4 regions of the Pseudoalteromonas sp. 10-33 genome follow, and region 2 is predicted to be linked to each of the others. Evidence: predicted binding sites of a transcription regulator. Region 2 holds the regulator's gene; each other region holds the start of a gene.

Region 1 (5,959 bases), on a different contig from region 2:
TACATTGGTATATGCAACATGTTCGGTTCTTCCAAAAGAAAACCAACAACAAGTTGCTAAATTTTTAGCTAATAACGATGACGTAGAGCATATTCCTCTTCATGATAAAGACACCCTCACCACACCGGGTTTACAGCTACTTCCGGGTGAAAGTGATGGTTTTTATTACGCTAAAATGGTTAAAAAAGCCTAGTTAAACAGGGCTTAATAACGCGTACAACAAGCCATTTTTAAATTTAAAAATGGCTTTTTATTACTACTTAATACACTGGTAAATAATGAAAATAATCATACTCGGTGCTGGACAGGTTGGCGCCACGCTAGCTGAAAACTTAGTAGGCGAACAAAACGAAATTACCGTAGTAGACATTGACGGTAATCGTATACGCGAACTGCAAGATAAATACGACCTTCAAGGTGTAATGGGCCACAGTGCTCACCCTGATGTTTTGCGCCGCGCCGGCGCAGACGATGCCGATATGATTATTGCGGTAACCAGCTCAGATGAAGTAAACATGGTGGCGTGCCAAGTGGCGTATAGTATTTTTAATACACCCACTAAAATTGCCCGAATTCGCTCTGAGCAGTATTTAAAATACCGTGAAAAACTTTTCCAAAACGATGATTTACCAATCGACCATTACATTGCCCCAGAAGCGTTAGTTACTAAGTATATACGCCGCTTAATTGACTACCCTGGCGCATTGCAAGTATTGCAGTTTGCCGATGGTATGCTCTCGCTAGTTGCAGTAAAAGCCTATTACGGTGGTTTATTAGTGGGCTATGCCTTATCTGCATTAAAAGAGCATATACCCAATGTAGAAACTCGCGTTGCAGCTATTTACCGTCAAGGCAAAGCCATTAAACCGCTCGGTACAACCGTTATTGAAGCCGACGATGAAGTATTCTTCATTGCGGCAACCAAACATATACGCGCCGTAATGAACGAACTGCAGAAGCTTGAGCGTTCATACAAAAAAATAATGATTGCTGGTGGCGGTAACATTGGTGCAGGCCTTGCTCGCTCTCTTGAAAAAAATCACACCGTTAAGCTAATAGAGCGCAGTAAAGAACGTGCTGAACAGCTTTCAGAAATGCTCGACAACACGGTAGTATTTTGTGGCGACGCCTCCGATCAAGAACTTCTTTCTGAAGAACATATCGAACAAGTGGATGTGTTTATTGCCGTTACCAACGACGATGAAGCCAATATTATGTCGGCCATGCTTGCCAAACGCATGGGCGCGCAAAAAACCATGGTGCTTATTCAACGTGGTGCGTATGTAGACCTAGTACAAGGTGGCGAAATAGACATTGCCATATCGCCGCAACAGGCAACAATTTCTGCATTGTTAACCCATGTACGTCGAGGTGATATTGTTAACGTGTATTCATTGCGTAAAGGGGCTGCAGAGGCTATTGAAGCAGTTGCTCATGGCGATGAAAATACCTCCAAAGTAGTTGGCCGTGCAATTGCCGATATAAAACTACCAGCCGGAACAACTATTGGGGCCATTGTGCGTAACGACGATGTACTTATTGCCCACGACGACACCATTATTATGTCGGGCGATCACGTGATTATGTTTTTAATTGATAAAAAACATATCAACGTAGTAGAAAAGCTCTTCCAAGTAAGTGCTATATTTTTATAACGCATCAAACACAAAAAAGCCGCTGAACATGGCGGCTTTAGTGGAGTATGATTGGGGCTTATCAATGCTACTGTACTTTGGCAAATTCTTCTTTAGAAAGCTCACCATTTCCATCTGTGTCTAAATCTTTAAAAATTTTCACTAATTGTGAGTTTACTTGAGCTTCTTCCATGCTGATAACACCGTCACTGTTGCTATCAAACGATGCAAAGTCTACCGCTGCATAAGCTGCTGAAGAAGATGCTAAAACTAAAACCGCAAGTGTTGTATTTAATGTTTTCATAGTGATGTTCCTAGTAAAATGAGAAATCCTTTTCTAAGATCCCTGTCTGTGAAAAATAGCTAAACCAATACCGGTTAACTTTAAAATTTTGCAAACTCGTCTTTAGACAGCTCACCGTTACCATCTGTATCTAGCTCTGTAAACTCAGCCATTAAATCGGTGTCTATTGCCGCTTCACTTGGGCTAATTGCTCCACTGCTGTCGGTATCTAAACTGTCAAAATCTGATGCTGCAAACGCAGCTGAAGAAGACGCTAATGCAATAAGTGCTAATGCTTTATTTAAATGTTTCATAACTTAATCCTTCATGCTTAATGTTCTATCAAAAAAATGGGCTTATTCCCTTTTAAAATGGTTTCACTTCCTTGTTATCCTTTTTCGTAAGCTCCCTTGCCTACTTAGGTTGTCTTTGGCAACTCAGGACTCCATTTACTGAATTTAGGCTTTTGAAAACTCTTCTTTTGATAACTCACCATTTTGGTCTGTATCGAGCTCTGAGAACATGCTCATTAATTTTGCATCAACTGATGCTTCGGCTTGGCTAATTGCACCATTACCGTCTACATCGAGTGTATTAAAGTCAGAGCCTGCAAAAGCGGCTGACGAAGAAGCGAGTGCGATAAGTGCTAATGTTTTATTAATGCGTTTCATAGTATGTATCCTTCAAGTTGTATGTGAGTGATTGGTACTTACTGTTAATCACGTTTTTCGATTAGTACAACCAGACTATTACAACTTAAATGCCAATATTTATTAGTTTATATTTTTCAGTGCCTTACGTGTTAAATACTGAAAAAAGTGCAAATTTAAGCATTATTTTTGTAGCTATTTAGCAACGCTGGTTTAATTAAAAACTATAAGTTATTAAAAATCAGGCATTTAGGTTTAATGTAAAAAACCACAAAGCGAAGTTATTTAAATGATCAAGGTGTTATTAGGTATTGAGCAGGAAGTTTTAAACTGAACAAGGTGTAAAAATAAAATAAAATATAAAAAATTTGAATGCTATATCTCTGTTTTTATTTAATAAAAAATAATAATTTAGAGGTTGGTAATTTATTTTCGTTCATAAAGTAAAAAGTCGCTATTTTGTTGCAAAATAGCGACATTAAAACCTAATCGGCATCGAGTTCTATCATAGCGGGGTCAATAAAGTGCTCTTTCATAAAAGCTTTCATCTCTTCTTTACTGGCTAATAACTTAATACCGCAACGCACGCCTGTATTATGATCTTTCACGCTGCACACTTCGCCTTCAAAGCCTTTGCTATTACTACCTAATACCACAGTGCATTGTGAGTCTTTGATGCTTTCTAGATCTGCGTCAGTTTTTACATCAAACATAGCCCCCGTTAGCGAAATATCTTTTATAACACCATCGAGTACCTTGTCATCACTGAGTTTAAGTTTTGCAGGTAATAGAGTTGGAATACGGGTTTGCGAACGTAAACTAAATAGCTGAACTTGCTTGGGGTAGTTTATAAAAATCAGCCTAACGGGGTGTGATGCAATAGATTTAATTTGCTGTCTAAACGCAATTATTTGTCCATCGTCACCCTCTATTAATGCTCTTACAACTACGGTGACGCCATCTCGTAAGTAATCATTTGCACCCGGTAAACGTTTGGCTGTAGGGAAGTTTAAAATAATAAACTTTTCGTCAAGCAAGCCTACCATTTCTGTTTTCACGCGCTTACTGCTAGTGGGTGTTAATATTTCTAAGTCAACTAAACTGCCAACCGGTATATTATTTAATTTATCTGCATGTGTTGCTGGCATATCCATTCCATAAACATAGTAGTAAAACGTTGTGTTTTATCCGCGCCAAAACGTAGGCGTAAATAACACAAGCAAAGTAAAAATTTCTAGTCGGCCAAATACCATTGCAATAGTCAGCAACCATTTAGCGCCGTCGGTTATTGCACCATAATGCGAGGCAACATCACCCAACCCTGGGCCTAAGTTATTTAAACACGCTGCCGTGGCCGAAAACGCCGTAATATTATCCATTCCCGTGCCCATAAGCGCCAGCATAATAATAATAAATACTAAGGCATAGGCAGAGAAGAACCCCCACACAGCTTCTACAACCTTATCGGGCAATGCTTTACGGCCAAGTTTGATTGAATAAATAGCACGAGGGTGCACTAAGCGGTTTAGCTCACGTACGCCTTGCAGGTAAAGTAAAAACACGCGCACCACTTTCATACCGCCCCCGGTAGACCCTGCACAGCCACCAATAAAGCTCGAAAATATTAATAAAATAGGTAAAAACAGCGGCCACGTTGAAAAGTTATCGGTAGCAAAACCTGCCGTTGTACTCATTGATACCGCTTGAAATAGTGCTTGGTCAAGAGTTTCATCACCATTGGCGTATATCTCGTTCGACGACAACACAGTAAAACAAATAACCACCAGCGCCAATTGAATGCATAAAAATACTTTAAACTCGGGGTCGCGAATGTAGACCTGCACGTTCCGGCTTGCCACCGCAGCGTAGTGCAAGGAGAAGTTAATAGCGGCAATGATTAAAAAGAATACACAAATAAAGTTAATAACCGGGCTGTCGAAATGGCCCATAGAAGCATCATAAGTCGAAAACCCACCAATGGCGACGGTAGAAAACGCATGACAAATGGCATCAAACCAATCCATCCCTGCCGCCCAATACGCCAACATACAGGCAATGGTTAACGACACATAAATATACCAAAGATGCTTTGCGGTATCGGCTATGCGAGGGGTCATTTTTGAATCTTTTACTGGGCCGGGGATTTCAGCACGATACAACTGCATTCCACCAACACCTAGCATGGGCAGTATTGCAACAGCTAATACAATGATCCCCATACCGCCAAACCACTGTAATTGCTGGCGATAAAACAGCACTGACTTAGGTAAATATTCAATCCCCGTCAGCACCGTAGCGCCTGTAGTTGTTAAACCCGAAAAGGCTTCAAACACCGCATCAGCAAGGGATAAATTAGGCTCTTGTAAAAAGATAAGAGGCAAGGATGCGAATGCCCCCAGTACCAACCAAAACAAAACCACAATTAAAAAGCCTTCGCGGGCTTTTAAATCCCCGTTTTCATGTCGGTTTGGGTAATACGCTATTAAGCCAATAATAATACTGAAAATAAACGCTAAAACAAAAGGAACACCACCACCATCTTTATAAATTAAAGACACCACAGCAGGTGGCACCATGGTAATACTAAACAGCGCAACAAGTTGCCCAAGAATTTTTATGATGGTACGAAATTGCATTTAGCTAATCGCTTTTATTATTAGTAAATTCAGGCTCAACTGCATTAGCCTGGTTAAATAGAATGAATATGCATTATATGCAACTTGTGTAGGTTATTACTCTTTAATAGTTAACTCAACTGCGCCGTGACTTAAATCAAAAATATCTTTAATTGCTTGCTGTGCTTGGCGGCTATCAATGGTGATCACCCAATCAATATTAGCAGTAAATTGCTTTTCAATGTTGAGCACTTGGTAGTGCGTTTTAAGTAGCTGCTCAATTGCGCCTTGCATACTGTATTCACTACTGCCAATTAGCTCAACACTTGGAACTTTAAGTACGGTGTCTAATTTGGCTAATGCATTATTTAACGACCCGCCATAAGCTCGCACTAACCCGCCAGTTCCAAGTTTAATTCCTCCAAAATACCGGGTTACCACGGCAGTAACTTCACCAAGTCCCGATCCCACCAGCACATTTAACATTGGTTTACCGGCCGTACCATTGGGTTCACCATCATCTGAAAAACCATACACGTGGCTGCCACCGGGGTTACCTGCCACATGGGCCCAACAATTATGCCGAGCATCGCTGTATTTATCTTCAATACTTTTAATAAAAGCTTTAGCTGCGGCTAAATCGGGAGTATGTGCAATATGCACAATAAACGTGCTTTTTTTAATTTCTTCTTGGTGAAACACAGCACCGGCTGGGTATTTATATTCTGACATATTTTACTTAACCAAAAAAATGGGGCCATTAGGCCCCTTCTCTTG
Region 2 (5,959 bases):
TGGGTAATATTGTTGGCTCTAATATTTTTAATATTCTTGCAGTATTGCCTTTTGCAGGCATTATTAACCCTTCAGTGATTGACCCGTCGGTTGCTAACCGCGACATACTAATAATGATTGGTGCCACTGTTGCGCTTATTATCATGTCATTGAACTTTAGGGGTGCTCAACGCATCAATAGAGTAGAAGGCAGCTTATTATTAATCGCATTTTTGGGCTACCAAGGGTATATTTTTAGTCAAGTAGGGTAAGTAATGGCAACGCTAAATTTTATTGAACAAGGCTTACGTGTATTAGATATAGAGCGCCAAGCATTGAGTGATATTGCACAATATGTGGATGAAAATTTTCATCAAGCATGTCAATTAATATATGATTGCCAAGGCCGAACTATCGTTATAGGTATGGGAAAATCAGGTCATATTGGTAATAAAATAGCAGCAACATTAGCAAGTACTGGTAGCCCTGCTTTTTTTGTGCATCCGGGTGAGGCCAGTCATGGCGATCTGGGGATGATCACTAAAAATGATGTGGTTATGCTCATTTCTAACTCTGGTGAAACAAGCGAAGTACTCAATATAATTCCTGTTTTAAAACGCCTTGGCGCCAAAATGATAGCCATGACAGGCAACGCAAGCTCAACGATGGCCACGCTTGCAAACGTACATATTTGCATAAAAGTTCAAAAAGAAGCCTGTTCGTTAGGCTTAGCCCCAACCGCAAGCACAACAGCAACACTTGCAATGGGTGATGCCATGGCGGTTGCACTTTTAGAAGCCCGTGGTTTTACAGCTGATGACTTTGCACTATCTCACCCCGGCGGTAGTTTAGGTAAACGTTTGCTGCTGACCTTAAAAGATGTCATGCATAGCGGTAAAAACACACCTATTATTAATGTTACGCAAACTATAAAAGATGCGCTAATAGAAATGTCGGCCAAAGGGTTAGGTATGACGGCCATAGTTGATTCTCAGCAGCAACTTGTAGGGCTATTTACTGACGGTGATTTACGCCGTATTTTAGAACAACGAATTGATATACATACAACACGAATAGATGTTGTGATGACTAAGTCCTGCACCACTGCAACACAAGATATTTTGGCCGCTGAAGCGTTAAATATTATGGAGCAAAAACGTATAAATGGCTTAATAATTGTTGATGAGCAAAATCACCCTATTGGTGCATTAAATATGCAAGACTTATTAAAAGCAGGAGTACTATAAATGCAATTTGAAGAGCTCTATCAACCTCTAAGCGAAGACGCAAAAGCACGTGCTAAAAAAGTAAAGCTGCTTATTTGTGATATTGATGGTGTGTTTTCTGATGGTCGTATTTATCTGGGTAACCAAGGTGAAGAGCTCAAAGCATTTAATACAAAAGATGGCTTTGGCATTAAAGCGCTAATTAACAGCGGCTTTGACGTTGCGGTTATTACCGGACGACACTCAAAAATAGTACAACAACGTATGACAAGCCTAACAGTACAACACATTTACCAAGGCCAAGAAAACAAACTCCTCGCTTATGAGGAGCTAAAAACAAAGCTTAGCTTATGTGATGAGCAAATTGCCTACATTGGCGATGATGGCCCTGACATGCCAGTAATGGAGTTAGTAGGGTTTGCTGTTGCAGTAAATGACGCACATCCGCTAATAAAACGTTTAGCGCATTACACCACACAAATGCTTGGTGGATTTGGTGCAGTGAGAGAGCTTACCGACCTGCTAATGCTTGAAAACAACAAACCCTTGACCACCAAAGGTACGAGTTCATGAATGCAGCGCGCATCATATTAAGCGTTTTATTCATCAGCTGTATGGTTTGGCTTTGGTACCCTTATTTCACACAAGTAAGTTTACCGCAGCAAACCGAAGCAGACATAATTGCAAAGCCCGATTACACTGCCATAGAGCTAAAACAAACTGCGTATGACGAGAATGGGAAAATTAGCCACAAAGTAACGGCAGCGCGAATGGAGTTATATCAAGAGTTAGGATTTACCTTTTTTGATAAACCCATTTTTACGCTTTATAACGACAAACAAACGTGGCGAATTAACGCTAACGAAGCAACATTATACGAAGGCAGACAATTAATACTAGAAGGTAACGTTGTTGCTAGTAATTTAACTGATAACGCAATGATAGATAAGATAAATACTGATAATATTCAGGTAGATATAAAATTACTAACGATGCAATCAGAGCAACCTGTCATTGTTACAGGACCCAATTTAAAGATCACCGGTAAAGGCCTCGAAGCCGATTTAAAAACCGAAGTGATAAAACTAATTAACCATACGCGAACTATTTATTATGACCAATAAACTATTAACACTCTTTATCATTCCAACATTTATACTTGCATTCGGTGCAAATGCCGCTGAACCAACGGCGCCACTTACTGCAAATCAAATTTCGATTAGTGCAGATAAGCAAGAAGGTCAACTAAAAGAAAATGTAGGTATATTCGAAAAAAACGTTGAAATTATTCATGGCGACAGAAAAATTACCGCTGACCGACTAGAAGTGCATAAACGCGATGAATTGGGTGATAACAAGCAACTGTTAATTGCCACAGGTACACCTGCTTATTTTGAAGAAAAACAAGCCGACGGCACAATAATGAGCGCCAGCGCTAATGAAGTTAGATACGATGTTTCTAAACGTTTTTTAACATTAATTGGAGATGCCCAGGTCTCTCAAGCTGGGCAAAAAATGAATGCAAAAAGCATTACCTACGATATTGAGCAACAACTCATTAGCGCCGAAAAAGATGAAAGCTCAACTGATCGCGTGCACACCATTTTAGTACCTGTGGAGCCAAAAAAAAGCGATAAAGGTCAGCCATGAGTACATTAAAAGCAGAGCTATTAGCCAAAAGCTACAAAGGCCGAGAAGTCGTTAAAAATGTAGGCTTAGAAGTTAAAGCCGGCAGCATAGTGGGCTTACTTGGTCCTAACGGTGCAGGTAAAACCACCACGTTTTATATGATTGTAGGCTTAGTCCCTAGCGATAAAGGTAAAATATCTATCGACGAGAACGATATTACTCTTTTACCTATGCACAGTCGTGCTAGATTAGGCATTGGCTACTTGCCGCAAGAGTCGTCTATATTCAGAAAGTTAACCGTATATCAAAACTTAATGGCTATTTTAGAAACTCGAAAGGAGCTCACTAAGCAAGCCAGAGAAGATACACTTAATAATCTATTGGATGAATTTAGCATTCAACACATTCGCGACAGCAAAGGTATGGCACTATCGGGCGGAGAGCGTCGCCGAGTAGAGATTGCACGTGCTTTAGCAGCAGATCCAAAGTTTATTTTATTAGACGAGCCGTTTGCCGGCGTTGACCCTATTTCAGTGTTGGATATTAAAAAAATTATTGAACACCTTAAAAACCGTGGTATTGGTGTATTAATAACAGACCATAATGTAAGAGAAACCCTTGATGTTTGCGAAAAAGCCTACATTGTTTCTCATGGGGAACTGATTGCTTCTGGTACCCCTGAACACGTATTAAACGATAAAACTGTACGCGATGTATATTTAGGCGAGCAATTTAGGCTGTAACATTTACGCCTTATTTGTATGCATCTGCTAGTATTAATTATAACAACTTAAAAGGATTGTTAGAGATACATGAGGCAATCACTACAGCTGCGCATGGGCCAGCAACTTACAATGACACCTCAGTTGCAGCAAGCTATTCGCTTGCTGCAATTAAGCACATTGGATCTTCAGCAAGAAATACAAGAAGCGCTCGACAGCAACCCATTACTTGAGGTTGAGGAGCAAGACTATGCCGATGACCTTGCAGGCAAAAATGAGCAAAAAGCAGATAATGATGAAGTGACAGTAAGTGCATCTGCAGATGAAGCCCCCAGTGAGTATGAACAAGACAGTGGTGAAGCCCTAGCAAAAGATACCGTCAGTGACGACATGGCAATGGACGTTAGCTGGGATGAGTACATGAGTGCCGCCCCAGCATCGTCTTCAGGCCCCATGCCTGAAGATGAGTCTATTTATCAAGGTGCATCGACTGAAACGCTTCACGAATACTTAATGTGGCAATTACAACTAACGCCATTTAGCCCTACGGATGAAGCGATTGCTATTGCAATAGTTGAAGCCGTGGACGACTCAGGCATATTAACCCTCAGCTGTGAAGAAATTTTAGAGAGCTTTAATCAAGATAACGACGATGACGTTGAGGTTGAACTTGATGAAATAGAAGCAGTTTTAAAGCGTATTCAATTATTTGACCCTGTTGGTATTGCAGCACGAAGCTTACAAGAATGTTTGTGTATTCAGTTAAATCAATTTGATAAAGGCACTCCTTTTATTGACGAAACAAAAATGATTTTAACCGAGCACATAGATTTGTTAGCTGCTCGCGACTATCGTACATTAATGAAAAAAACGAAGCTCAAAGAAGATGAGCTTAAAGAAGTAATGACACTTATTCATACGCTTAACCCAAAGCCTGCAGACACAATAGTGCGAGAAGAGTCTGAATATGTAATACCAGATGTGTCAGTTAAGAAAATTAAAGGCCGCTGGGTGGTTGAACTAAACCCAGACAGCATGCCAAAAATTCGTGTAAACAGCCAATATGCTGCAATGTCGCGTACAGTTAAGTCGAGCGGTGATAGCCAATTTATTCGCTCACATTTACAAGAAGCTAAATGGTTTATTAAAAGTTTAGAAAGCAGAAACGACACGCTTTTAAAAGTAACTAACTGTATCGTAAAGCAACAACAAGGTTTTTTTGAACACGGTCCAGAAGCCATGAAACCTATGGTTTTAAATGATGTAGCCGAAATGGTAGAAATGCACGAATCGACAATTTCGCGCGTAACGACTCAAAAGTACATGCACACACCGCGTGGAATATTTGAGCTTAAATACTTTTTCTCAAGCCATGTAAGCACCGAAAATGGTGGAGAATGTTCATCCACAGCGATACGAGCACTTATCAAAAAACTAATCGCAGCAGAAAACTCAGCAAAACCATTGAGTGATAGCAAAATTGCGGATATATTGGCTGAGCAAGGAATTAAAGTAGCAAGACGTACAATCGCAAAATACCGCGAATCTCTTGCTATTCCACCGTCAAATCAGCGAAAGAGCCTGATCTAAGACGCTAAACAAAGAGGGTAATGCTTATGCAACTAAATTTAACTGGTCGTCATGTAGAACTAACTGATTCATTAAGAGACTATATAAATACCAAATTTGCGAAGCTAGAAAGGCACTCTGATCATATTAATAATGTTCATGTCATTCTTGATATAGAAAAATTAAATCAAAAAGCAGAAGCAACTATTCATGTAAGTGGCGCTGAATTATTCGCATCCACTGAACATCAAGATATGTATGCAGCGATTGATTCATTAATTGATAAGCTTGACCGTCAAGTAATTAAACATAAAGAGAAGCTTGCTCGACACTAATATGATGAAACTAAGTTCACTTATATGCCAGGACTGCAGCAAAGCTGCGGTCCTTTTTAATAGTAAAAAAAGAATTTTAGAGTTTATTAGCGAGCTTGCTCACGATAAATTACCTTATTTGTCTCAACAAGATATTTTGGGCGCCTTATTAACCCGCGAAAAGCTAGGTAGTACAGGAATAGGAAGAGGCATAGCTATTCCACATGGTCGAATGAGCGGCGCACAAGAACCTTTAGCATTAGTATTAGTAAGTGAAACACCGATTAACTTTGATGCTATAGACAATCGACCAGTTGATATTTTTGTTGCACTCATCGTACCTGATGGTGATAACCAGCAACACTTAAAGACGCTAGCGACGATAGCTGATAAACTAAAAAATAAAGAATTTTGCAAGCAGCTACGCTGTGCTAAATCGGATGCCGAGCTGTATCAAATTATTGTTGACCAATCGTAATAAATTTTAAGGGTGATTAATGGAGTTGATTATCATAAGTGG
Region 3 (5,959 bases), on a different contig from region 2:
TCGGGTATTGCATTTAACGCAGATGAGTGCTTAATTAAGGTACAGGGTGTACAAAGTGGCACTCAAAATCTTGTAAAAATATTGAAACTTTTTGCTGATAACGGCATCGAAATAGATATGATTAATCAAGTTAATCATATCTTTGAAAAAATAGACTATGCTTTTACTGTGCACTCGAATGACTACCTGCAAGCACTTGAATTACTAACCGAGAAAAAGGTGTCCTTAGGTGCTGAAAATATAAGCGGGATAACAACCATAGCAAAAATATCTGCTGTTGGTATGGGCATGAAATCGCACTGGGGTGTTGCTAGTTTATTTTTTGATGCATTGGCGCAGGAAAATATTAACGTTGTTTTAGTGTCTACTTCAGAGATTAAAATCTCTGTTTTAATAGATGAAAAGTACCTTGAGTTGGCAGTTCGTGCATTACATAAAGCATTTTTAACGGAAAGTAGATAGATAGTGAGTTTTTACTTACTTTTTAGTCTATTTTTCATTAATATGGATAAGCGGAATCTTATAATTTTAATTGGAACATGGGAGCAAGAGAATGCTAATACTAACTCGTAGAGTAGGTGAAACCCTTATGATCGGTGACGAAGTAACTGTAACCGTTTTAGGTGTTAAAGGAAATCAAGTTCGAATTGGTGTAAACGCACCAAAAGACGTATCAGTGCATCGTGAAGAAATTTACATGCGTATACAAGCTGAAAAGTCTAACCCTAATCCGGGCAATGCTTAATCAACACGTATACCTAGCTAAATAAATTATTTAGCTAAGTCAAAAAGCCACTCATTGAGTGGCTTTTTTGTTTATAAAATCGAGCATTTCATCTGTGAGTATTTGCTTTGAAATATATTGCAGGCTGTTTTTATTTTTAATTAACACGCCCCGTGGCGTTTCAATTACCTCAGCGATGTCTTGCCAAGCTAGTTGGTAGCTTTTGTAATGGTTTGCCGATTTAATGCCTTCATCATCAAAGGTGAGTGTAACCTCAGAACCTGATGCTCGGCTAAACATTTGTCTGGTCACCCACCATGGCCTGCGGTAATAAAAAGCAACGCATTCAAGCACAGCAACCATGATCAAAAATGTTCCTAAATAATGATCAGCTAAACCGTAAATGCTAAATAAACCAAGCGAGACTAACAGTACCAGTAAAAAGTACTTAGGTTGTGCGCGTTTGCTGTAAGGAAGTGACTCGTCAAAGCATTCGTAAAAGTAGGGTTTATCAAGTGTGTAGGTGGTTGAAAATGACATAGTGCCTTGCTTTAAAAATCGTTTTATATATTTTAGCAAGTTCGCTTATAAATGAGCAGCTTTATAATGCGTGCATTTATTTTAGGCATAAAAAAACGGCTTAAGAGCCGTTTTTTAATAATATACTAACTATTAACAGTTAGTTTCTTCAGCGTTTACGCCTTCTTTCACTTCTTCGCACGTATCTTCAACAGAATTTTGTACATCTGTTACTACTTCATCAATACGTTCTCCGGCTTCTTCTGCGTTGTTATCTTGACAACCCATGATGAAAAAACTTGCGAAAAGACCAATTAGTGCTGCTTTTAAAGTTGTAGAGTTCATAATGTAATTCCTTGTAAATAAATAAAATTGTAGTGTTAGTTGAGTATATGCCTACCTGGGTGATTTACCACGTAGCGCACCCGAAACTAACGAAATAACTAAAAGTACTATAAAAATAAAGAATATAATTTTTGCTATACCAGCTGCGGCACCTGCGATGCCACCAAAACCCAACACTGCAGCGATTAAAGCAATAACTAAAAATGTGATTGTCCAGCGTAACATTGTTTTCTCCTTGGTTATCAAATTTGTACACAATAGTTAATGCCAGTACTGTGCCATAATATATTTTTGTTTTATATCAGTATCTTGTATGTTTTTGTTTGTTTTTTGACTTTGTTAAATTGGTAACTTTTACGTTGGGTTGTGTAACTTATTCACACACAAGTATAGGTTGAAATTAAAGGGTGCTTAGAAAAGCCTCTCTTGGTAAGACCAATTAACAAGTTTGTTTTTTTCTACACATTATGAGTGATTTTAGGTTCAGTAAAGTACGGGGAATTCGGCTTTGTTAAAAATTCAGCTATAGCTTAAAAATATAGTGAGTATTTTTTGTGTGTATTATGGGGTGTTGATGGGTAAGGGTTTTTACTGTGGTTAATAAATTTGGTTATATGTTATTTTTATTTTAATTGGTTTTACCAATTTACAATGGCTAGACAAAGATATTTGTTTTGTTATTATCTAGTGAATAAATATTTAACTAAATCGACTTTTTATTTTCGATATGGGTTTCAAGGGGAGAAAAATGGATATAGGTGCTGTACTTACAACCGCTGGTAGCTTAATGCTAACAGGTATGGTTGGAGTGTTTGTCTTTCTTTCGATATTAATTGGCGCAGTTACAATAATGTCTAACTTAGTGGCGCGTTTTAGCCCTGCCGAAGTTGCGACTCCAGTTAAGTCACCATCGTTTAAATCTCAAGGTGTGCCAAATGAGCACATCGCTGCTATTAGTGCTGCCATTGCTCAGTACAAATCAAATAACAAATAAGGGGCACACACATGGCTAAATTAAAATTAACAGAATTGGTTCTTCGTGATGCGCATCAGTCATTACTTGCCACGCGTATGCGCTTAGATGACATGCTACCGATTGCAAGTAAATTAGATGATGCAGGTTACTGGTCAATTGAATCGTGGGGCGGTGCGACCTTTGATTCTTGTATTCGTTATTTAGGTGAAGATCCGTGGGAGCGTATTCGTGCGCTTAAAAAAGCGATGCCAAATACTAAGCAGCAAATGCTATTACGCGGTCAAAACTTATTAGGTTACCGCCATTATGCTGACGATGTTGTTGAAAAGTTTGTTGAGCGCGCACACAAAAACGGTGTTGATGTTTTTCGTATTTTTGATGCAATGAATGATGTACGTAACCTAGAAACAGCCATTAAAGCGGCTGTTAAGGTAGGTGCTCATGCTCAAGGTACTATTTCGTATACGGTAAGCCCTGTTCATACACTTGATATGTGGTTAACGCTAGCCAAGCAATTAGAAGAGCTGGGTTGTCATTCAATTTGTATTAAAGATATGGCGGGTTTGTTAAAGCCATATGACGCAGAAGAGCTCATAAAAGCGCTGAAAGAAACAGTGTCGATTCCAATTGCTATGCAATGCCATGCTACAACAGGTTTAAGTACTGCTACGTACCAAAAAGCGATTGATGCAGGTATTGATATGCTTGATACCGCTATCTCGTCTATGAGTATGACTTACGGTCACTCAGCAACAGAAACCATTGTAGCAATTGTTGAAGGTACAGCGCGAGATACTGAGCTTGATTTAAACCAACTTGAAGAAATTGCAGCTTACTTTAGAGATGTTCGTAAAAAATACGCAGCGTTTGAAGGGAGTTTAAAAGGCGTAGATGGACGTATTTTACTCGCTCAAGTACCAGGTGGCATGTTAACTAACATGGAAAACCAACTTAAAGAGCAAGGTGCCGCTGATAAGCTTAACGAAGTACTACTTGAAATACCGCGTGTACGCGAAGACTTAGGTTTCATTCCTCTTGTTACGCCAACATCACAAATTGTGGGTACTCAAGCTGTACTTAATGTGCTGACAGGTGAGCGTTATAAAACTATCACTAAAGAAACCGCAGGCGTATTAAAAGGCGAATATGGTTTAACACCAGCTCCAATGAATAAAGAGCTACAAGAGCGCGTACTCAATGGCAGCGACGTTATTACGTGTCGCCCTGCTGATAACATTGCTCCTGAGCTGGAAACACTTGAAGCTGAGCTATTAAAAGAAGCACAAGAGCAAGGTTTATCGCTTGCTGAGGATAAAATAGACGACGTACTTACTTATGCGTTATTCCCACAGGTTGGTTTAAAATTCATCAAAAACCGTAATAATCCTGATGCATTTGAACCGGTACCAAGCGAAGACGATAACACAAGTAAATCGCCAGCTAAGACATCAGCAAATAGTAACAGTGTTAAGGCTGAGCAATACAGCGTTAAGGTAGACGGTAAAGTTTACGACGTTGTCGTAGCGCAAGGCGGTGAACTTAAAGAAGTCACATTAAAAGATTCAGAACATTTACCTCAGTCTGCTTCAGTGGCTTCAGGTGAAACGCTAAATGCACCTTTAGCTGGTAATATTTTTAAAGTTAAAGTGAAAGCGGGTCAGGTTGTAAACGAAGGTGATGTTGTTGTGATTATGGAAGCCATGAAAATGGAAACTGAAGTACGTGCAATGCATACTGGTACAATTGCTGAAGTGCTTGTGTCTGAGGGTGACTCAGTGACCACTGGTGACGCAATTATTGCGTTGGCTTAAGGAGTCGTATAAATGGAAGGTCTTTTAAACCTTTGGCATGCAACAGGTCTTGCTAACTTTACGTTTCCTGGCTTGATAATGATTGCTGTAGGCTGTTTGTTATTGTTTTTAGCGATATCTAAAAACTTTGAGCCTCTGCTTTTATTACCAATTGGCTTTGGCGCGATATTAACTAATATCCCGGTTGCTGGTATGTCTGACCCTGGCGGGCTTTTGTACTCAGTTTATTATGTGGGTATAGATACCGGGATTTTTCCGCTATTGATATTTATGGGTGTTGGTGCATTAACTGACTTTAGTGCGCTAATAGCAAACCCACGTATGTTATTGCTGGGGGCTGCGGCTCAATTTGGTATTTTTGCGACCTTGTTTGGTGCAATTTTACTTAACTTCATACCTGGTTTTGAGTTTTCGCTTCAAGATGCATCAGCTATTGCTATTATTGGCGGGGCTGATGGCCCAACGGCAATATTTTTAGCCTCAAAACTAGCGCCTGATTTATTAGGGGCAATTGCAGTAGCGGCTTACTCTTACATGGCACTAGTACCAATAATTCAGCCTCCTATTATGCGTGCACTTACAACGCCTGAAGAGCGCCAAATAAAAATGCCTGAGCTACGTAAAGTATCTAAAAAGGAAAAAATTATTTTTCCACTTATGGTACTCACTGCAACCGCGATGTTTTTACCAGCAGCAATTCCGCTAGTAGGTATGTTCTGTTTAGGTAATTTAATGCGTGAGTCGGGTGTAGTTGACCGTTTAAGTAACAGTGCACAAAACGAAATTATCAACATAACGACCATATTTTTAGGGTTAGCGGTTGGCTCTAAGCTTGCAGCAGATGATTTCTTAACGCTAGAAACCATTGGTATTTTAGTGCTGGGCGCCCTTGCTTTTGGTATTGGTACAGCGTCAGGTGTATTTATGGCTAAAGGCTTAAATAAAATATCTAAAACACCTATTAACCCGTTAATTGGTGCCGCTGGTGTATCGGCCGTTCCTATGGCTGCTCGCGTAGTAAATAAAGTGGGACTTGAAAATAACCCACATAACTTTTTACTTATGCACGCAATGGGCCCTAATGTGGCGGGCGTATTAGGCAGTGCCGTTGCCGCAGGTATTTTGTTGGCACTTGTTGGCTAAATTGATTTTAGATTTCAACCAACCATTGAGCGCAGTTTACTGCGCTTTTTTTTGCCCGGAATTTCTGTTCGTTAATGGTTTCTTGTTTTAAGTTTTTTGTTTAAAGTGGTGGCTCTTCGCAATTTTAAGGATAGTCATTATGCTTCACACTCCATTGGCTCACTATTTACCTAATGTTAGTAAACTTGTATTTGGATGTATGGGGTTGGGAGGCGGTTGGAATAAAGACCCAATTACCAGCGCACATCTTAAACAAACCCACGAATGCATTGATAACGCGATTGAAGGCGGCATTAATTTTTTTGATCATGCAGATATATACACTTTTGGTAAAGCAGAGCAGGTATTTGGTCAGGCACTGAGTGAGCGACCAGAGCTTAGAGATCACATGTATATTCAGTCAAAATGCGGGATAAAATTTGCTGACGATCAGGGCCCTAA
Region 4 (5,959 bases), on a different contig from region 2:
GAGCTATTAAATTTAAACATATTTATTTTTCCACATTGTGCCACATGGTTAGTGCTGGCAAAGGGTGTATTGGCTTGGTTTATATCGCTTTCCCAACCTTGGCCATTTTTTACAAATGCTTTTACCTCAAACCACCCATTTACTGCTTTGCTGCAATCCATGTCTACATCTAGCATCCAATAGTGTTCGCCCCAAATATTAAGCGGCGTAACGCCAAAACCGTCGTTGGTCACTGTTTTTTGTGTACCATACGTACTTGGCCACACGTTTGTAGTCCAATCGGCTGCTGTACCCTCTGCTTGGGCGCTTTGCCCACTTTCAATACCGTACCAATCTAGGAAGTTATCGTTTGCTTTCCATGCACTTGTAGTGGCATTTTTTAAATTGTTATGACGAATAGGCATCGCGCATTCAACATTGGTTGTTTGGCAGTTTCTTCCTAAATTTGTATTGGCATAGGTATGATCTATTCCGCCGCGTACAAACATATCTTGCCCACTTTGGGTTTGTGCGTTAATAAAAATAACGGTACGCTGCCAATCATCATTCGGGGTTGAAGTCGAACCTTGTGATAACTTAGCGTTTTTATGAATTGCCATGGCATCCCACGGCGCCACATTTAGATTAATAGTGCTGTTACTATTAACGGTTATAACCTCACCGCCACAACTTTTAGCATCGCCCGACAATTCACCTTTTAATACATTACAATATTGGCCAGGCGCCATGTCTGTTTGCACAGTAGCATTGAGCGTTGAGTCTTCTTTGTTAATGGCCATATGACCTGAGCTACCGCGACCAAATGAAATCTGATTATTCGTGTTATCCCACCAATTTGTCACAGCCCAGTTGTCGGCAGTGTTATTTCTAAAATCAACGCCACCAGCAATATATGACCACCGGTGTTCACACTTCCAATTGCTTGCAAAACATTCTAAATTACCACTGTTATGAACGGGAACACTTGGCCCGCCCGCATCGGTATCACCATGGAAATCGTAGCTCGACATCACTTTTGGGTAACCATACGGATACGCCAACATAAATACGTTGGCTAGGTCGTATAAACGACCATCTTCAAAAGTAATTACATTACCCGCACCACCGTGCCCGCGCTGGTTATCGTGATTATCTACAAATACGACCGCCGATGAGCTTGGCATAAAGCCCCACCCTTCACCAAAATTACTTAGCCACGCAAGTGAGCCGTTTCTAAATGTATTACCGAGTTGTGTACTGTATTTAAACTCGGTAACGAGCCCTGTACTTAAATACTCAGAGGCATCAACGGCTTCTGTTCCCTGATCAATCACTTCATGAAACACTAGCGGCGAGCCGTTTATTTTAGCCATAAGGCTTTGAATATCGCTAGCGGCTACGTGTTTAGCCGCGTCAAACCTAAAGCCTTTTACTCCAATAGCTTGAAGGTCATTAATATAAGCCGCTATGGTATTTTGCACGTAATTTGAAGATGTGTTTAAGTCGGCAAGCCCTACCAGCTCACAGTTTTGAACGCGATAACGGTTATTACCGTAATCTTCTGGGTTAATTGAGCAGCTTTCGTGAAAATCTTGTGGGCTATAAATTGGGTATTGTTTATTCCCAAACGTGCTTCCCGCTACGCCATTCCCACTCCCAGCTGCCATGTGGTTAATTAGGGTATCTACATATATATCGACCCCTGCACTTTTACAACGGTTAACCATATCTACAAACTGCGTTCGGTTACCGCCCCGGCTTTGCAGTTGGTAGCTCACAGGTTGATAGCGAGTCCACCATTGGTTGCCTGTAATATGTTCGTTAGGTGGAGAAACCTGTACAGCAGCGTACCCTTTTGGTCCTAAAAACTGCTCACACTCTTGTGCGACATCGGGCCAACTCCATTCAAATAAATGAACAAACGTAGTGGGTGCAGCAGCTGCAAGGTTAGGTACAAGCAAACCTAGGCTTAAACCGGCGGTGGTGACAATTTTATTCAGCTTCATAGTGTGTGTTTCCAAATGTTGGCGAGCTAAACAACATGCTCTTCGTTATTTACAAGTGGTTAACACTAGTCTTGAGATTGATTAAATAACAACTGAATACGTATGCATTACGGGTAAACTATCCTTTATTATTAGATAATTGCCCACACAGTTACGCCATTTTTAAATAAAACGTCTTGCACAAAGCAACGTAATCAGTGGTGTAATTGTTGTTTAACTCTCTAATGCATAGCGTTGAATTGTCGGTTTGTGATTGTAGGTAGCTAAATGTCATTAAACTGCGGCTTATAGGTTTGCTAGGTGTCGCTTGCACTTGGCAGTGTGCATTTAAATAAAGTCCATTTTTAACGGCAAGTTCAATAAATACCTCAGCCTCAGTGCTTGGCAGTATTAAACAAAATCGTGACTGTGAATGACTTAGTTGCCTAAACGCGTTAATTAACTCCTCAAAGCTTAATCCATCAGTGTGGCGTGCAGTATTTCGGGCGGCATTATTACCTTTTAGACTATGATTAAAATATGGCGGATTAGAAATGATTACATCAAAGGGAGTATCACTATTAAAGCTTTGAATAGTTTGGTGCTTAATAGTTATATTGGGCCACGGACTATTAGCTACGTTTTGGATTGCTTGATTGTATGCGTTTTTATCTATTTCAACCGCGGTAATACTCAATGTTGGCCTGCGCTGTTTACACATTAACGCCAATAACCCTGTGCCTGTACCAATATCTAATAACGTGTTTGCATCCGTTAAGTTTGCCCACGCGCCAAGCAAAATGCCGTCGGTTGAAACCTTCATTGCGCAATGGTCGTGTTCAACCTTAAATTGTTTAAATGCAAAACCAGACATTTTTTCACCTTTTCATTCACCAAGCGCAGCATAGCGCGTATAATCAAGGTAATTGTCCACTATTTTAGACACTCTATGCAATTTTCTGAATTTGATCTTGATACCAAATTACTCGACGCCATTAATAAAATGGGTTACGAAACGCCGACCAGTATTCAACAGCAAGCTATTCCTGAAGCCCTTCAGGGACGTGATATTTTAGCGTCTGCGCCAACAGGCACAGGTAAAACAGCGGCATTTTTAATTCCTGCTATTCAATACTTATTAGATTTTCCGCGCCGTGAACCTGGTTTTGCCCGCGTATTAATAATGACCCCAACACGTGAGCTGGCTTATCAAATTCATGAGCAATGTGAGTTACTAGCAAAACGTACGCACCTGAAAATAGGTGTAGTAACCGGCGGTATTAACTACGGAACGCATAAAGAAATTTTTGAAAAAAATAACGACGTGTTAATTGCCACTCCAGGGCGATTAATGGAATACCTTGAAACTGAAAACTTTCATGCTGAACACGTCGAAATGCTTATTATTGATGAAGCCGACCGCATGCTAGACATGGGTTTCAAAAAAGAAATGAGCCGTATTTGTGACGAAGCTAAAAACCGCCGTCAGTGCTTTTTGTTCTCTGCTACCCTTGAGGGCGACAGCGTAGAGCGATTTGCAGAAACTACATTAAACGACCCGGCTCTATTAGAAGCTGAGTCGTCTCGTAAAGAAAAAGCTAAAATTCACCAATGGGTTCACCTTGCTGATGATTACCACCATAAACTAGAGCTTTTAGTCAACACCCTTAACGGCCCAGACGTTAGTAAAGCTATTGTGTTTGTTAAAACCCGTGAGCGTTTAGAAACACTCATTGGTGAATTAACTAATAACGGCGTAAAAGCCGCCTGGCTGCGTGGTGAAATGCCCCAAGACAAGCGCATGAAAGCAATGGAAAACTTTCATAGCGGCCGCACTAAAATATTGATTGCAACAGATGTAGCCGCCCGCGGTATTGACGTATCTGACATTAGCCATGTTATTAACTTTGACATGCCACGAACAGCTGACGTATATGTACACCGAATTGGCCGTACGGGTCGTGCAGGTAAAAAAGGTATCGCTATATCATTAGTGGAAGCGCACGATATTGGTATTTTGTACAAAGTAGAACGCTACATTGAACAAAAGCTTAAACGCCGTGTAATTAAAGGTATAGAGCCTCAGCATAAAGAGGCTAAGCCACCCGCTAAAAAGCGTAAAGATCCGGTAAAAATGAAAGCGAAGAAAAAAGCGAAAGTTAAAAAGAAAAAATAACTTAGCATTTTTACCAAAGCCGGCGCATGCCGGCTTTTTAATGCGCGTAACAAATGTAACCAGTGCATGTAACACCTACTCATTTAAATGTAATTATTGCCCACCTGAATTCTTACTTAATAAAATATCCTTACATTTCAATTAATTAATATTGGCATTGAACTTGTAATATTAAATACAGAATGGCCAGAGTAATTAATGATTTGGCTGAATATTTAATTTATATAAAAGGATTGAGTTATGAACCGCTTAAAGTTAACTATTGCTTTAGTTTCGTTTTGTTGTTTATTTTTGCTAGCGTGCGCTACCAAAGTGAGTGCAGCAACACACCTAGCCGTAGTGAGCAGCGTAGCAACTCAACCTAACCTACAACAAACCATTACCAGCACGCTTCGTACTAACCCTAACTTTGCATTAAGCAATATTCGTGTTCAGGTTAAAGATGGCGAGGTAGTATTACATGGTCAAGCGCAAACAGGTTTTGAACGTGCGCTTGCACAAAAATTTTTAGAAAATATGGATGGGGTTAAAATCATTCGTAACAAAATTAGTGTTATTTAAATCATACTTTTATTGACCTGCCCCATGGTTAAGAGACTTACAAACATATTGAATAATATTTAAATTTAATTCTTTAGACAGAGTTCAGGTTAACTCAAATTGATCCTAGGCGCAGTATGTTACTCCAACACATGCTGCGCTTTTTTATACCTGTATTAGTTTCAAAAAACACTAACAGCAAAGAATAACCCCACTCTAACTACCTTTATTTACCGTTTGATACACAGTGATAAGTTGTGTGCATTACAACCTAATATTTGACAAAATAACCTACTCCTAAAATAACAGACTTATATTAAGAAGAGGCCTGTTTAACTGCCATTATTAAAGCGTGTCCTATCTAGGCGTAACATAACTAAGGTGCGCGATTTGTGACCCAGTAAGCTCAGTCCCTACTTCTGCATTATTTTAATGACTACGCCTATGTACGTATAACTTAAAGTCGTATACAGCTCATATGCCCTACTTGCTCTTTATGACCTATTCTTTAAGCAACAAGGAGAAGCAACCTATGAGGGGACCTCAAAGGTTACTGCATGTTTTATATTTATGCTGCGTTATCGTCGGTTTCGGGAAGTAACTACACAATAGGCTTAGCCTTATCGATATATTACATAGCCCGCTTCCAATTTCATCTCAAAAGGTAAGTAGACATAAATTTATAATTAGTTAACGTTGTTCTCACCTTCTCAAACATTTAAGTAGCCATAAAAAATGCAGCTTTATAAAGCTGCATTTAGTTGTTGTGACTCGTAAGTCATTTTTTCTTTAGCTAACGGCGCATATAAATGTAAAAGTGCGCTAAGAGTGAGTAAATAATTCCCAATGGTATTGTTGGCTCATTTATTCATTTTGGCTTGAACCTGAACCATCAGCATCCCCTTTGTTAGATGATTGCTGGCTAATTTTATCGCTGATCATAGCATCAAGCTTTTCCCCGCCTTTAATACCAAAATCAAGCGTACGAATAGGAAATGGAATACTAATATCAGCTTCATCCAGCGCTTGCTTCACTGCTACAACCCCTTTGTGGCGTACTGTCATAAAATCTGGTTCACCTGGGTATTTAATCCAAAACCAGACCAGTAAATTAATGCTACTGTCACCAAAGCCTTCGGCATAAACATCGGTTTCGTTTTTACGAATAACAAAGTCAAAGTCGTTAATCTTATCTACAATAACTTCTTTGGCTTTTTCTATGTCGTCGGCGTACGAAATACCTACAGGTACTTCTATACGTCTAACCCCGAGTGTCGTG

Evidence for each region. Region 2 encodes sigma-54, which starts transcription at its own class of promoters, with help from an activator protein. Its sites were predicted from a motif close to GTTGGCACGNNNNTNGNNT; they were not measured.
Region 1: the regulator sigma-54 is predicted to act here: its motif matches at 2,667-2,685, upstream of ATS76_RS07175 (EF-hand domain-containing protein).
Region 3: the regulator sigma-54 is predicted to act here: its motif matches at 1,853-1,871, upstream of ATS76_RS19035 (DUF1328 family protein).
Region 4: the regulator sigma-54 is predicted to act here: its motif matches at 4,291-4,309, upstream of ATS76_RS12515 (BON domain-containing protein).

What each region holds. Positions count from the first base shown of each region.
Region 1 covers NZ_LOFI01000009.1:10,199-16,157, forward strand. The annotation lists gene rsmB (16S rRNA (cytosine(967)-C(5))-methyltransferase RsmB) at 1-193, shown strand, start outside; gene trkA (Trk system potassium transporter TrkA) at 279-1,655, shown strand; gene ATS76_RS07165 (calmodulin) at 1,723-1,938, opposite strand; gene ATS76_RS07170 (calmodulin) at 2,019-2,231, opposite strand; gene ATS76_RS07175 (EF-hand domain-containing protein) at 2,376-2,588, opposite strand; gene ATS76_RS07180 (flagellar brake domain-containing protein) at 3,053-3,715, opposite strand; gene ATS76_RS07185 (TrkH family potassium uptake protein) at 3,752-5,203, opposite strand; gene ATS76_RS07190 (YigZ family protein) at 5,300-5,914, opposite strand.
Region 2 covers NZ_LOFI01000001.1:236,817-242,775, reverse strand. The annotation lists gene ATS76_RS01105 (calcium/sodium antiporter) at 1-251, shown strand, start outside; gene ATS76_RS01100 (KpsF/GutQ family sugar-phosphate isomerase) at 255-1,226, shown strand; gene kdsC (3-deoxy-manno-octulosonate-8-phosphatase KdsC) at 1,227-1,778, shown strand; gene lptC (LPS export ABC transporter periplasmic protein LptC) at 1,775-2,329, shown strand; gene lptA (lipopolysaccharide transport periplasmic protein LptA) at 2,319-2,855, shown strand; gene lptB (LPS export ABC transporter ATP-binding protein) at 2,852-3,577, shown strand; gene ATS76_RS01075 (RNA polymerase factor sigma-54) at 3,647-5,146, shown strand; gene hpf (ribosome hibernation promoting factor) at 5,173-5,460, shown strand; gene ptsN (PTS IIA-like nitrogen regulatory protein PtsN) at 5,465-5,917, shown strand; gene rapZ (RNase adapter RapZ) at 5,937-5,959, shown strand, end outside.
Region 3 covers NZ_LOFI01000015.1:7,733-13,691, forward strand. The annotation lists gene ATS76_RS10335 (aspartate kinase) at 1-462, shown strand, start outside; gene csrA (carbon storage regulator CsrA) at 554-745, shown strand; gene ATS76_RS10345 (YcxB family protein) at 797-1,264, opposite strand; gene ATS76_RS10350 (hypothetical protein) at 1,397-1,588, opposite strand; gene ATS76_RS19035 (DUF1328 family protein) at 1,640-1,813, opposite strand; gene ATS76_RS10355 (OadG family protein) at 2,337-2,582, shown strand; gene oadA (sodium-extruding oxaloacetate decarboxylase subunit alpha) at 2,594-4,375, shown strand; gene ATS76_RS10365 (sodium ion-translocating decarboxylase subunit beta) at 4,388-5,518, shown strand; gene ATS76_RS10370 (aldo/keto reductase) at 5,658-5,959, shown strand, end outside.
Region 4 covers NZ_LOFI01000024.1:21,475-27,433, forward strand. The annotation lists gene ATS76_RS12500 (alpha-amylase) at 1-1,985, opposite strand, end outside; gene ATS76_RS12505 (tRNA1(Val) (adenine(37)-N6)-methyltransferase) at 2,137-2,838, opposite strand; gene srmB (ATP-dependent RNA helicase SrmB) at 2,914-4,140, shown strand; gene ATS76_RS12515 (BON domain-containing protein) at 4,381-4,701, shown strand; gene ATS76_RS12520 (mechanosensitive ion channel family protein) at 5,545-5,959, opposite strand, start outside.